4 regions of the Arthrobacter sp. Y3221114 genome follow, and region 2 is predicted to be linked to each of the others. Evidence: predicted binding sites of a transcription regulator. Region 2 holds the regulator's gene; each other region holds the start of a gene.
What was found. Region 2 encodes LexA, which represses DNA repair genes until DNA is damaged. Its sites were predicted from a motif close to TCGAACANNTGTTCGA; they were not measured.
Positions count from the first base shown of each region.

Region 1: the regulator LexA is predicted to act here: its motif matches at 808-823, upstream of AC5RV3_RS03370 (HNH endonuclease signature motif containing protein).
Region 3: the regulator LexA is predicted to act here: its motif matches at 1,343-1,358, upstream of AC5RV3_RS17015 (HNH endonuclease signature motif containing protein).
Region 4: the regulator LexA is predicted to act here: its motif matches at 780-795, upstream of uvrA (excinuclease ABC subunit UvrA).

Region 1 covers NZ_JBNHHW010000001.1:736,532-738,729, reverse strand. Annotated here, with positions in the region: gene AC5RV3_RS03375 (DUF4383 domain-containing protein) at 272-703, shown strand; gene AC5RV3_RS03370 (HNH endonuclease signature motif containing protein) at 854-2,198, shown strand, end outside.
Region 2 covers NZ_JBNHHW010000007.1:36,970-39,167, forward strand. Annotated here, with positions in the region: gene AC5RV3_RS14690 (LysM peptidoglycan-binding domain-containing protein) at 1-99, opposite strand, end outside; gene lexA (transcriptional repressor LexA) at 398-1,147, shown strand; gene AC5RV3_RS14700 (ATP-dependent DNA helicase) at 1,252-2,198, opposite strand, start outside.
Region 3 covers NZ_JBNHHW010000009.1:107,030-109,227, forward strand. Annotated here, with positions in the region: gene asd (aspartate-semialdehyde dehydrogenase) at 1-981, shown strand, start outside; gene AC5RV3_RS17015 (HNH endonuclease signature motif containing protein) at 1,389-2,198, shown strand, end outside.
Region 4 covers NZ_JBNHHW010000001.1:273,249-275,446, forward strand. Annotated here, with positions in the region: gene AC5RV3_RS01255 (MBL fold metallo-hydrolase) at 1-138, opposite strand, end outside; gene AC5RV3_RS01260 (GntR family transcriptional regulator) at 248-631, shown strand; gene uvrA (excinuclease ABC subunit UvrA) at 885-2,198, shown strand, end outside.

The sequences.
Region 1 (2,198 bases), on a different contig from region 2:
ACCGTGATCTCCTGGCGGTGCCGGAAGGGTTCTGTCCGTCCTGCTGATAACGACGGCGGAGCTTGGCTCTGTCCTCCGCTCGCCTCTGTCCTCCGCTCGGCTCTGCCCTCCGCGGCGCCCTCGGCACCGGGAAAACAGCTCCGGGACTGCACAGGTCGACAGCAGGGGGTTTGGCTAGCCACAGCACCGGTACGGCACCGGGCGACATAGCCGGAGTCTTGCCGCGCCACTAGGATGGGCGCCACGGCAGGCACCATGTGGGAGGAAACCTATGCAGTCCACACCAGTCCAGAAAGCCGCACGGATCTCAGCCATTGTTCTAGCCGTCCTGGCAGTCCTTGGCTTCATCCCCGGCATAACAGCCGACTACGACCAGCTCGGTATCACAGGAAACGGGCCGGACGCCCAGCTCTTCGGGCTGTTGGCCATCTCGGTTCTACACAACGTGTTGCTGCTGCTTTTCGCGGCCTTGCTCCTGGTTTCGGCAAGGCGGGCCGGTGCTTCCAAAGTCACGTTCATGGCACTGGGGCTGTTCAACCTGTTGGCCGCCCTGTACGGCCTGATCAACGCCCGATACGGATCGGAGACGTGGGTTCCGGCGGGGGTTAGCGACAACTGGTTCCATCTAGTGCTCGGCGCAGTGCTGTTCTTCCTCGGTCTGCTCAGGGGCCCGGTGGTGATCGGAAGGCCGAGGTCCGGGTAGCACCCGCCAATGTCATGGCGAGGTGCCTAACGGCCCGGCTGGTACAGCCCGCCCTACGACTCGTCCTCCACAAGCCCAGGACGGCCGGCGGCCATCCCCATACATCGAACTTTCGTTCTAGTCGGGGCCCGTGCTGCGTAGCGTTGAAGTATGGCAGCGGAACCGTTGGACGAGGCGCAGGAGCCGGAGGAAGTCTCCGGCATTCCTGCCTTGCCCGAGGACGGTGCCGCCGCGGTTTCGGTACCGGGCCGGCAGGGGTGGGCGGAGGATTGGCAGGAACTGGGTCCGGCGGAACTGGCCGGCCTGCTTGCGGGCACTGATCCGGCTACGTTAGACGACTGGTCGACCCTCGACTACCTCCAGGCTGTGCGCAAACACGAGGCCTGGACCCAGTCCCGCCGGTTGCGGGCCGTGCACCGCCTGGCGGTGCTCCGCCCGGCCACCGGCGCCGACGCCGGGGCACCGGACGGAATCTGCCGGCACGCCGCCCACGAGCTCGCGCCCATCCTGGCCGTGCCCCGCCAACGCGCGGCAGCGGAACTGGCCGACGCCCACCAGATCGCCACCTGCCTGCCCGCCACCCTCGCCGCCCTCGACCACGGCGACCTCGACCTGGACCGCGCCACCGCCATCGCCCGCAAAGGCGCCGACCTGCCGCCCGAGGTCTTGGCAGGGTACGAAGCCAAGGTCGTTCCCGGCGCCGGGACCATCACCCTCGAATCCGTCCAGGCCCGGGCCCGCACCGCCCGCGACCGGCTGCACCCCGAACCCCTCGAAACCCGGCACCAGGCAGCGATGGAACGCCGCACCGTCCAGTACCAGCCCCAGGACGACGGGATGGCCGAGCTCTACATCCGCACCAGCGCGGACAAGGCCCTGCTCGCCTACAACCTCATGCAGGCCCACGCCCGCAAACTGCAGACCGCCGACGAAACCCGCACCCTGGGCCAACTCCGCGCCGACGTCTTCACCGACATGCTTAGCCGATACCCCGACCACGCCTACCAGCCCGCCACCGACACCAAAACCACCGAAACCGCCAACGACGAAACAACCGCCAACCAAGAAGCAGCCGCCAACGGCGAAGCAGTCGCCAACCAAGCGGCAACCGGCCATGGCGAAAGAGCCGCCGACCAAGTGGCAAGCGATCCGGGACCAGCAACCGATTCCGGAACGGCAGCCGGATCGGCAACGGCAGCCGCAGCCGCAGGAACTGTACAGGGCACCACCAAAGAAACAGGCTCAGAGGTCCCGGCCGCCACCGAGACCGCGCCAGGCGCCGCCCGAGGGACCGCAGCCACCGGGACCGCAAGACAGCGGACCTGTACCTGCGGGGGCGGGAACGTGACCGCGTCCGTCGCCGTCACCGCGCCCCTTGCCACCTTGCTGCGGCTTTCCGAAGAACCTGGCGACCTCACCGGCTACGGGCCCATCCCGCCCGGAATGACCCGCGATCTCGCCGCGCTGGCCAAGTCCTGGGTGACCGTGCTCACCG
Region 2 (2,198 bases):
CAGCGGCAGGCCAATCAGCAACAAGCGGCCTCGGCGGGTCAGCCGGAGGTTGGTGCTGGTACGGACGCCGGCGGGCTGCGGTGCGAGCTGGGCGGACATGGTGTCACCTTTCCGATTTTCGATCTATTTCTGCTGGTTTCGATCGTTTGGCAACCGCATTCGAACGTATCTTCGAATGCGTCTTCTATAGTTTTAGCACTGGTGATCGAATATTGTCGAGACTCAGTCGAACAAGTGTTTGAAATTCACCACCGCCTCGCCTAGCGTTGTAAGCGTCAAGCGGCGGTAAGAGCAGTGCACCAGCCGCCACCGACAAAACAGCCAGACAACAACCCATGCGCGGTTCCGCTACCGCAGCGCCGGCGCATGGACCACTACGGGGAGACCGGGGCCGGATATGTCCGAAGAGAGCACCACCACTGCCGGAGCCAGGCGACGCGGCCGACCCGTCAAGGTGGGACGCAGCCTGACGCCGCGGCAGAAGAAGATCCTGGAGACGATCCAGCGCTCCGTCATGTCCCACGGATACCCTCCGTCGATGCGCGAAATCGGTGACACCGTCGGTTTGGCGAGCCTGTCCAGCGTCACGCACCAGCTGGCGCAACTCGAGAAGATGGGCTACATCAGGCGCGACCCCAAGCGTCCCCGTGCGATGGAAATCCTGACTCCGCTGACCCTCGAGCACGGCGGCGTGGAAATCGTCGGGGTCGATGAACCGCAGCAGCTGCGCAGCTCCAGCGGCGTTGCAGTATCCGAACTGACCACTTCGTCCGACACGGCGATGGTGCCGCTGGTGGGACGGATCGCGGCAGGCGGTCCTATCCTGGCTGACCAGGCGGTCGAGGACGTCATGCCCCTGCCGCGCCAACTGGTGGGACACGGCGAGTTGTTCATGCTCAGGGTTTCGGGCGATTCGATGATCGATGCGGCTATCTGTGACGGCGACTGGGTCGTGGTGCGCCAGCAGCACACGGCCGAGAACGGCGACATCGTGGCGGCGCTGCTCGACGACGAAGCAACGGTCAAGACCTTCCGGCAGCGCGACGGTCACACCTGGCTGCTGCCGCAGAACACCCAGTACGAACCGATTCTGGGAGACCACGCAACCATCATGGGCAAGGTTGTCTCGGTGATGCGGGCCCTCTGACCCGCCGCAGGCTCCTCAGACCCCTCTGCCGGTCACCGAGGGCCCGTTGCCCGTTCCCGGTTTGCGCGGGCGACCGCTCCGGCGTGGCTGCTGCCCCAGCCCGTTCAGGCAGCGGCTGCAGCCAGCCTCTCCAGGATCTGACGTGCCATGGCTCCGTCCTTGGTGCTCCAGAACGGCGGCAGGGCGCTGCGCAGGAAGCCCCCGTATCGTGCTGTCGCCAGCCGCGAGTCCAACACGGCCACTACTCCCCGGTCGTTGGAGGCGCGGATCAGCCTGCCTGCCCCCTGCGCCAGCCGCACGGCCGCGTGGGTCGCCGAAACCGTCATGAAACCGTTTCCCCCGGCCTGCGCCACGGACCGGGTTCGGGCAGTCGTTAGCGGGTCGTCCGGCCGGGGGAACGGAATCCGGTCGATGACCACGAGCCGGCACGCTGCACCGGGAACGTCGACGCCCTGCCAGAGCGTCATGGTGCCAAACAGGCATGCGTCCGGTTCCTCGGCGAATTGGCGGACCAGCGCCGCCATCGATGATTCTCCCTGGCACAGGATGGTCAGGTCGGTGCGCTCGCGCATTTCCGCTGCAGCTTCTTCTGCCGCACGCCGTGAGGAAAACAGGCCCAGGGCGCCGCCGCGCGAGGCCAGCAGGAGCCCCTCCAGTTCATCAAGCTGCTCGGGGCTGGTGCCCCGGCCCGGTTTGGGCAGATGTGACGCCACGTACAGCACGCCCTGCCGGGGGTAATCGAAGGGACTGCCCACATCAACGCTGGAATAGGCCGGCGCACCGGCTCCCAGCAGTCCGAGTGACCCGGCTACCGCGTCGAAGGTTCCCCCGACGGACAATGTTGCCGAGGTGAGCACCACCGTGTGTTCGTCGAACAGGCCTTCGCGCAGCCGGGACGCCACGGAGAGCGGCGCTATGTTCAGCGTCACCGGCTGGTCGTCGTTGGCGGCGTAGTCCCCGGTCTCGCCATAAGTACTGGGACGGGTCGCCCAGATGACCTCCCGGGAGTCGGGCGCGGACAGCAGCCGTTCGGCCAGCTCCAGCACGGCAG
Region 3 (2,198 bases), on a different contig from region 2:
TTCGCTGCGGGTGCCGGCAAACTGCAGGACGCGTACGACATCGAGACGCTGGCAAAGCTGCCGATCATCGTGACCGCCCAGGGCGGCGACTACACCGCCGAGGTCTATCCGAAGCTGCGCGACGCCGGCTGGGACGGCCTGTGGATTGATGCGGCATCCACCCTGCGGATGCAGGACAGCTCCATCATTGTGCTGGATCCGGTGAACCGCGATGTGATCGACGCTGGTTTGGCGCGGGGCGTGAAGGAATTCATCGGCGGCAACTGCACCGTCTCCTGCATGCTCATGGGCCTGGGCGGCCTGTTCAAGAACGGCCTCGTCGAGTGGGGCACGTCCATGACCTACCAGGCGGCCTCCGGCGGCGGCGCCCGGCACATGCGCGAGCTGCTGAACCAGTTCGGCACGCTGAACGCCGCGGTGGCCGATGAACTGGCTCAGCCCTCCTCTGCCATCTTGGAAATCGACCGCAAGATCCTGGCCCAGCAGCGCAGCCCCGAACTGGATTCCTCCCAGTTCGGCGTTCCGCTGGCCGGTTCCGTTATCCCGTGGATCGACAAGGACCTGGGCAACGGGCAGTCCAAGGAAGAATGGAAAGCCCCGGCCGAGACCAACAAGATCCTGGGGCTGAGCGACGACAAGCGCATCCCGTTCGACGGCCTGTGTGTCCGCATCGGCGCCATGCGGTCGCACTCGCAGGCCCTGACCTTGAAGCTCACCGAGGACCTGCCGGTGGCCGAAATCGAACGGATCATTGACGCCGACAACGAGTGGTCCCGCGTGGTTCCCAACACCAAGGAAGCCACCATGGAACACCTGACGCCCGTGGCGGCCAGCGGCACGCTCGAGATCCCGGTAGGCCGTATCCGCAAGCTGGAAATGGGGCCCGAGTACATCAGCGCCTTCACCGTGGGCGACCAGCTCTTGTGGGGTGCCGCAGAACCGCTGCGCCGCATGCTGCGCATCGCCACCGGCAACCTCTAGAACCTGCTGCCGGCAGGAGTGCCGGCGAGGGCCTTTGAGCGCCCGGAGCCGCGGTGACGTGAGGCCGTGAGTCCGAACGTGTGAGAAGCCCGGTGCTGTGGAGCCCGGTACTTTGAAGCTTGGTGCCACGTGGAGCCCGCCCCTATGGGGCGGGCTCCTGCTGTCGGCTGGGATGATCTCTTCCTTCGGCACAGCGCCGCCCATGAAAGTCCTGCTACGCCGACCTTTCTCCTGAGCCCTCCGCATCACCGACACTGCACGCGACTTGTCCTCCACAGGCCTTAAACGGCTCCGCATCGAACCGTTCGCCTGGCGACTCTTCCTCCACAGGCAAGGGACGACGGCAGGTTATGCACTTTCGTCGAATGTCCGTTCTACCCCGGGCTTCGGCTGCGTAGCGTTGAAGTATGGCAGCGGAACCGTTGGACGAGGCGCAGGAGCCGGAGGAACACTCCGGCATTCCTGCCCTGCCCGACGACGGTACCGCCGACGACTTCGACAAGCCCCTGGGGCCGCCAGAGAACGTGATCTCCAGCTCTCCCGTCAGTGCCCCTTCGCCCGGTGGCTCAGGCCACGGTGCTGCCACGCACGGCGCCGCCGACGACGTTGAGGAACCCGTCTGCGCGGACACCGGGCGGCCGGGAACGGGCGACGCGGCGCTTACAAACTCTCCGGTCGCCGCCGCGGTTGCGGTACCGGATCGGCAGGGGTGGGCGGAGGATTGGCAGGAACTGGGACCGGCGGAACTGGCCGGCCTGCTCGCGGGCACCGACCCGGGAACCCTGGACGACTGGTCGACCCTCGACTACCTCCAGGCCGTGCGCAAACACGAGGCCTGGACCCAGTCCCGCCGGTTGCGGGCCGTGCACCGCCTGGCGGTGCTCCGCCCGGCCACCGGCGCCGACGCCGGGGCACCGGACGGGATTTGCCGGCACGCCGCCCACGAGCTCGCGCCCATCCTGGCCGTGCCCTGCCAACGCGCGGCAGCGGAACTGGCCGACGCCCACCAGATCGCCACCTGCCTGCCCGCCACCCTCGCCGCCCTCGACCACGGCGACCTCGACCTGGACCGCGCCACCGCCATCGCCCGCAAAGGCGCCGGCCTGCCGCCCGAGGTCTTGGCAGGGTACGAAGCCAAGGTCGTTCCCGGCGCCGGGACCATCACCCTCGAATCCGTCCAGGCCCGGGCCCGCACCGCCCGCGACCGGCTGCACCCC
Region 4 (2,198 bases), on a different contig from region 2:
AATGGCCGGAAAGTCGTCGGCAGCGTCAATCAACACCTGGGCGCCGGAAGTCTTGGCTGTCAGCAAATAGACGTTGTTGTCCATCTCGGAAACGGAAATGCCGCGGACCGTGACTGCAGGATCTTCGTGAAGCAACATGCTTCCCAGCCTACCGACAGTCGACCCCGACGGCTCAAGATGTCATTCTGGTTGTAGCAGTGGACAGGCAGCGGGATGCTGCGGACACGACGGGGAGTGGGCGCAGGCGATGGAAGCGAGCGAGTTTGACTGGCGGATGAACCGCGACAGCGCCGTGCCGCTCTTCGAGCAGCTGAGGCTGCGGATCATTGAAGCTGCCGACGCCGGGGAACTGCCGGTGGGCACGAAGCTGCCGCCCGTCAGGCGGCTGGCCGATCATTTGGGCGTGGTCCCGAATACCGTGGCGCGCGCCTACCGGGAGCTCGAAACTGCCGGCCGGGTGGAAACACACGGCCGTGCGGGTACCGTGGTCAGCGCCGGAGCAGGCAAGGCTCGCCAACAACTGGGTGACGCCGCCGAAGCGTTTGCCCGCGCCGTTCACGGCCAAGGCATCGGCGGCAAGGAAGCACTCGCCGCCGCCAAGGCGGCGTTGGAGCGCCACGGCATCAAGTAGGCGACGCGGCAGGCGGCCGGTGCCTCGCCGAGGGAGCCCGCGGCCCCCGGCGCACCGCCGTCGTGCCGGCGGCAGCCGAGGCAGGGCGTGCCATCGCGGACAGCAGCTGTCCGCAGAGCCCTCCGGCCGTGACCGATGTAATACAAGTTCGAACGAACTTTCGATTAGAGTAGATAACGTGCTAAAAGCAAGCGAAACGTCCGTCCCGGCGACCGATTCCGAGTCCGCCACCCCCGTTTCCCGCTCCGCGGACATGTCCCGCCTGGTAGTCAAAGGCGCCCGTGAGCATAATCTGCAGAACGTCAGCGTGGACCTGCCCCGCGACGCCATGATCGTCTTCACGGGACTGTCCGGCTCCGGCAAGTCGTCTTTGGCTTTCGATACGATCTTCGCCGAGGGCCAGCGCCGGTACGTGGAATCGCTTTCCTCCTACGCGCGGATGTTCCTGGGGCAGGTGGACAAGCCCGATGTGGACTTCATCGAAGGCTTGTCGCCGGCGGTGTCGATCGACCAGAAATCCACCAGTCGCAACCCGCGCTCTACCGTGGGAACAATCACCGAGATCTACGACTACCTGCGCCTGCTGTGGGCCCGCGTCGGCCGCCCCTTCTGCCCCCAGTGCGGTGAGCCCGTGGAGAAGCAGACCCCGCAGCAAATCGTGGACCAGCTGCAGGAGCTTCCCGATGGGACGCGCTTCCAGATCCTGGCTCCGGTGGTGCGCGGGCGCAAGGGCGAGTTCGTCGACCTGTTCAAGGAACTCAGCACCAAGGGCTTTTCCCGCGCCAAGGTGGACGGCAAGCTGGTGCAGCTGAGCGAACCGCCGAAGCTGGGGAAGCAGTACAAGCACACCATCGAGGTGGTGGTGGACCGGCTGGTCGCCAAAGAAGGCATCCATCAGCGTCTGACCGATTCGGTGGAGACCGCCCTGGCGCTGGCGGAGGGCCGCGTCCTGGCTGATTTCGTGGATGTTGCCGAGGACGAGCCGGGCCGTACGCGGGCCTTCTCGGAACACCTGGCCTGCCCGAACGAACACCCGCTCGCCATCGACGAGATCGAACCGCGCTCGTTTTCGTTCAACAATCCGTTCGGCGCCTGTCCGGCCTGCACCGGTATCGGCAGCAAGCTCGAAGTCGATGTGGACCTGGTGGTCCCGGATCCGGACCGGAGCCTGTCCGAAGGCGCCATCGCCCCGTGGTCACTCGGCAAAGCCACCCAGGAGTACTGGACCCGGCTGCTCGAGGGGCTCTCCCACGAACTGGGGTTCTCCATGGACGAGCCGTGGAAGAACCTGCCGAAAAAGGTTCGGGAAGCCGTACTGCACGGCAAGGACTTCAAGGTCGTGGTGCAGTACCGCAACCGCTTCGGCCGGGAGCGCAAATACAGCACCGGTTTCGAAGGCGCATTCCAGTACATCCACCGAAAGCATGAGGAAACCGAGTCCGAGTGGGCGAGGGACCGTTACAAGGAGTACATGCGCGAGGTGCCTTGCCCGGAGTGCAACGGCGCGCGGCTGAACCCCGCGTCGCTGTCCGTGCTGATCAACGGCAAGTCCATCGCGGAAGTGTCC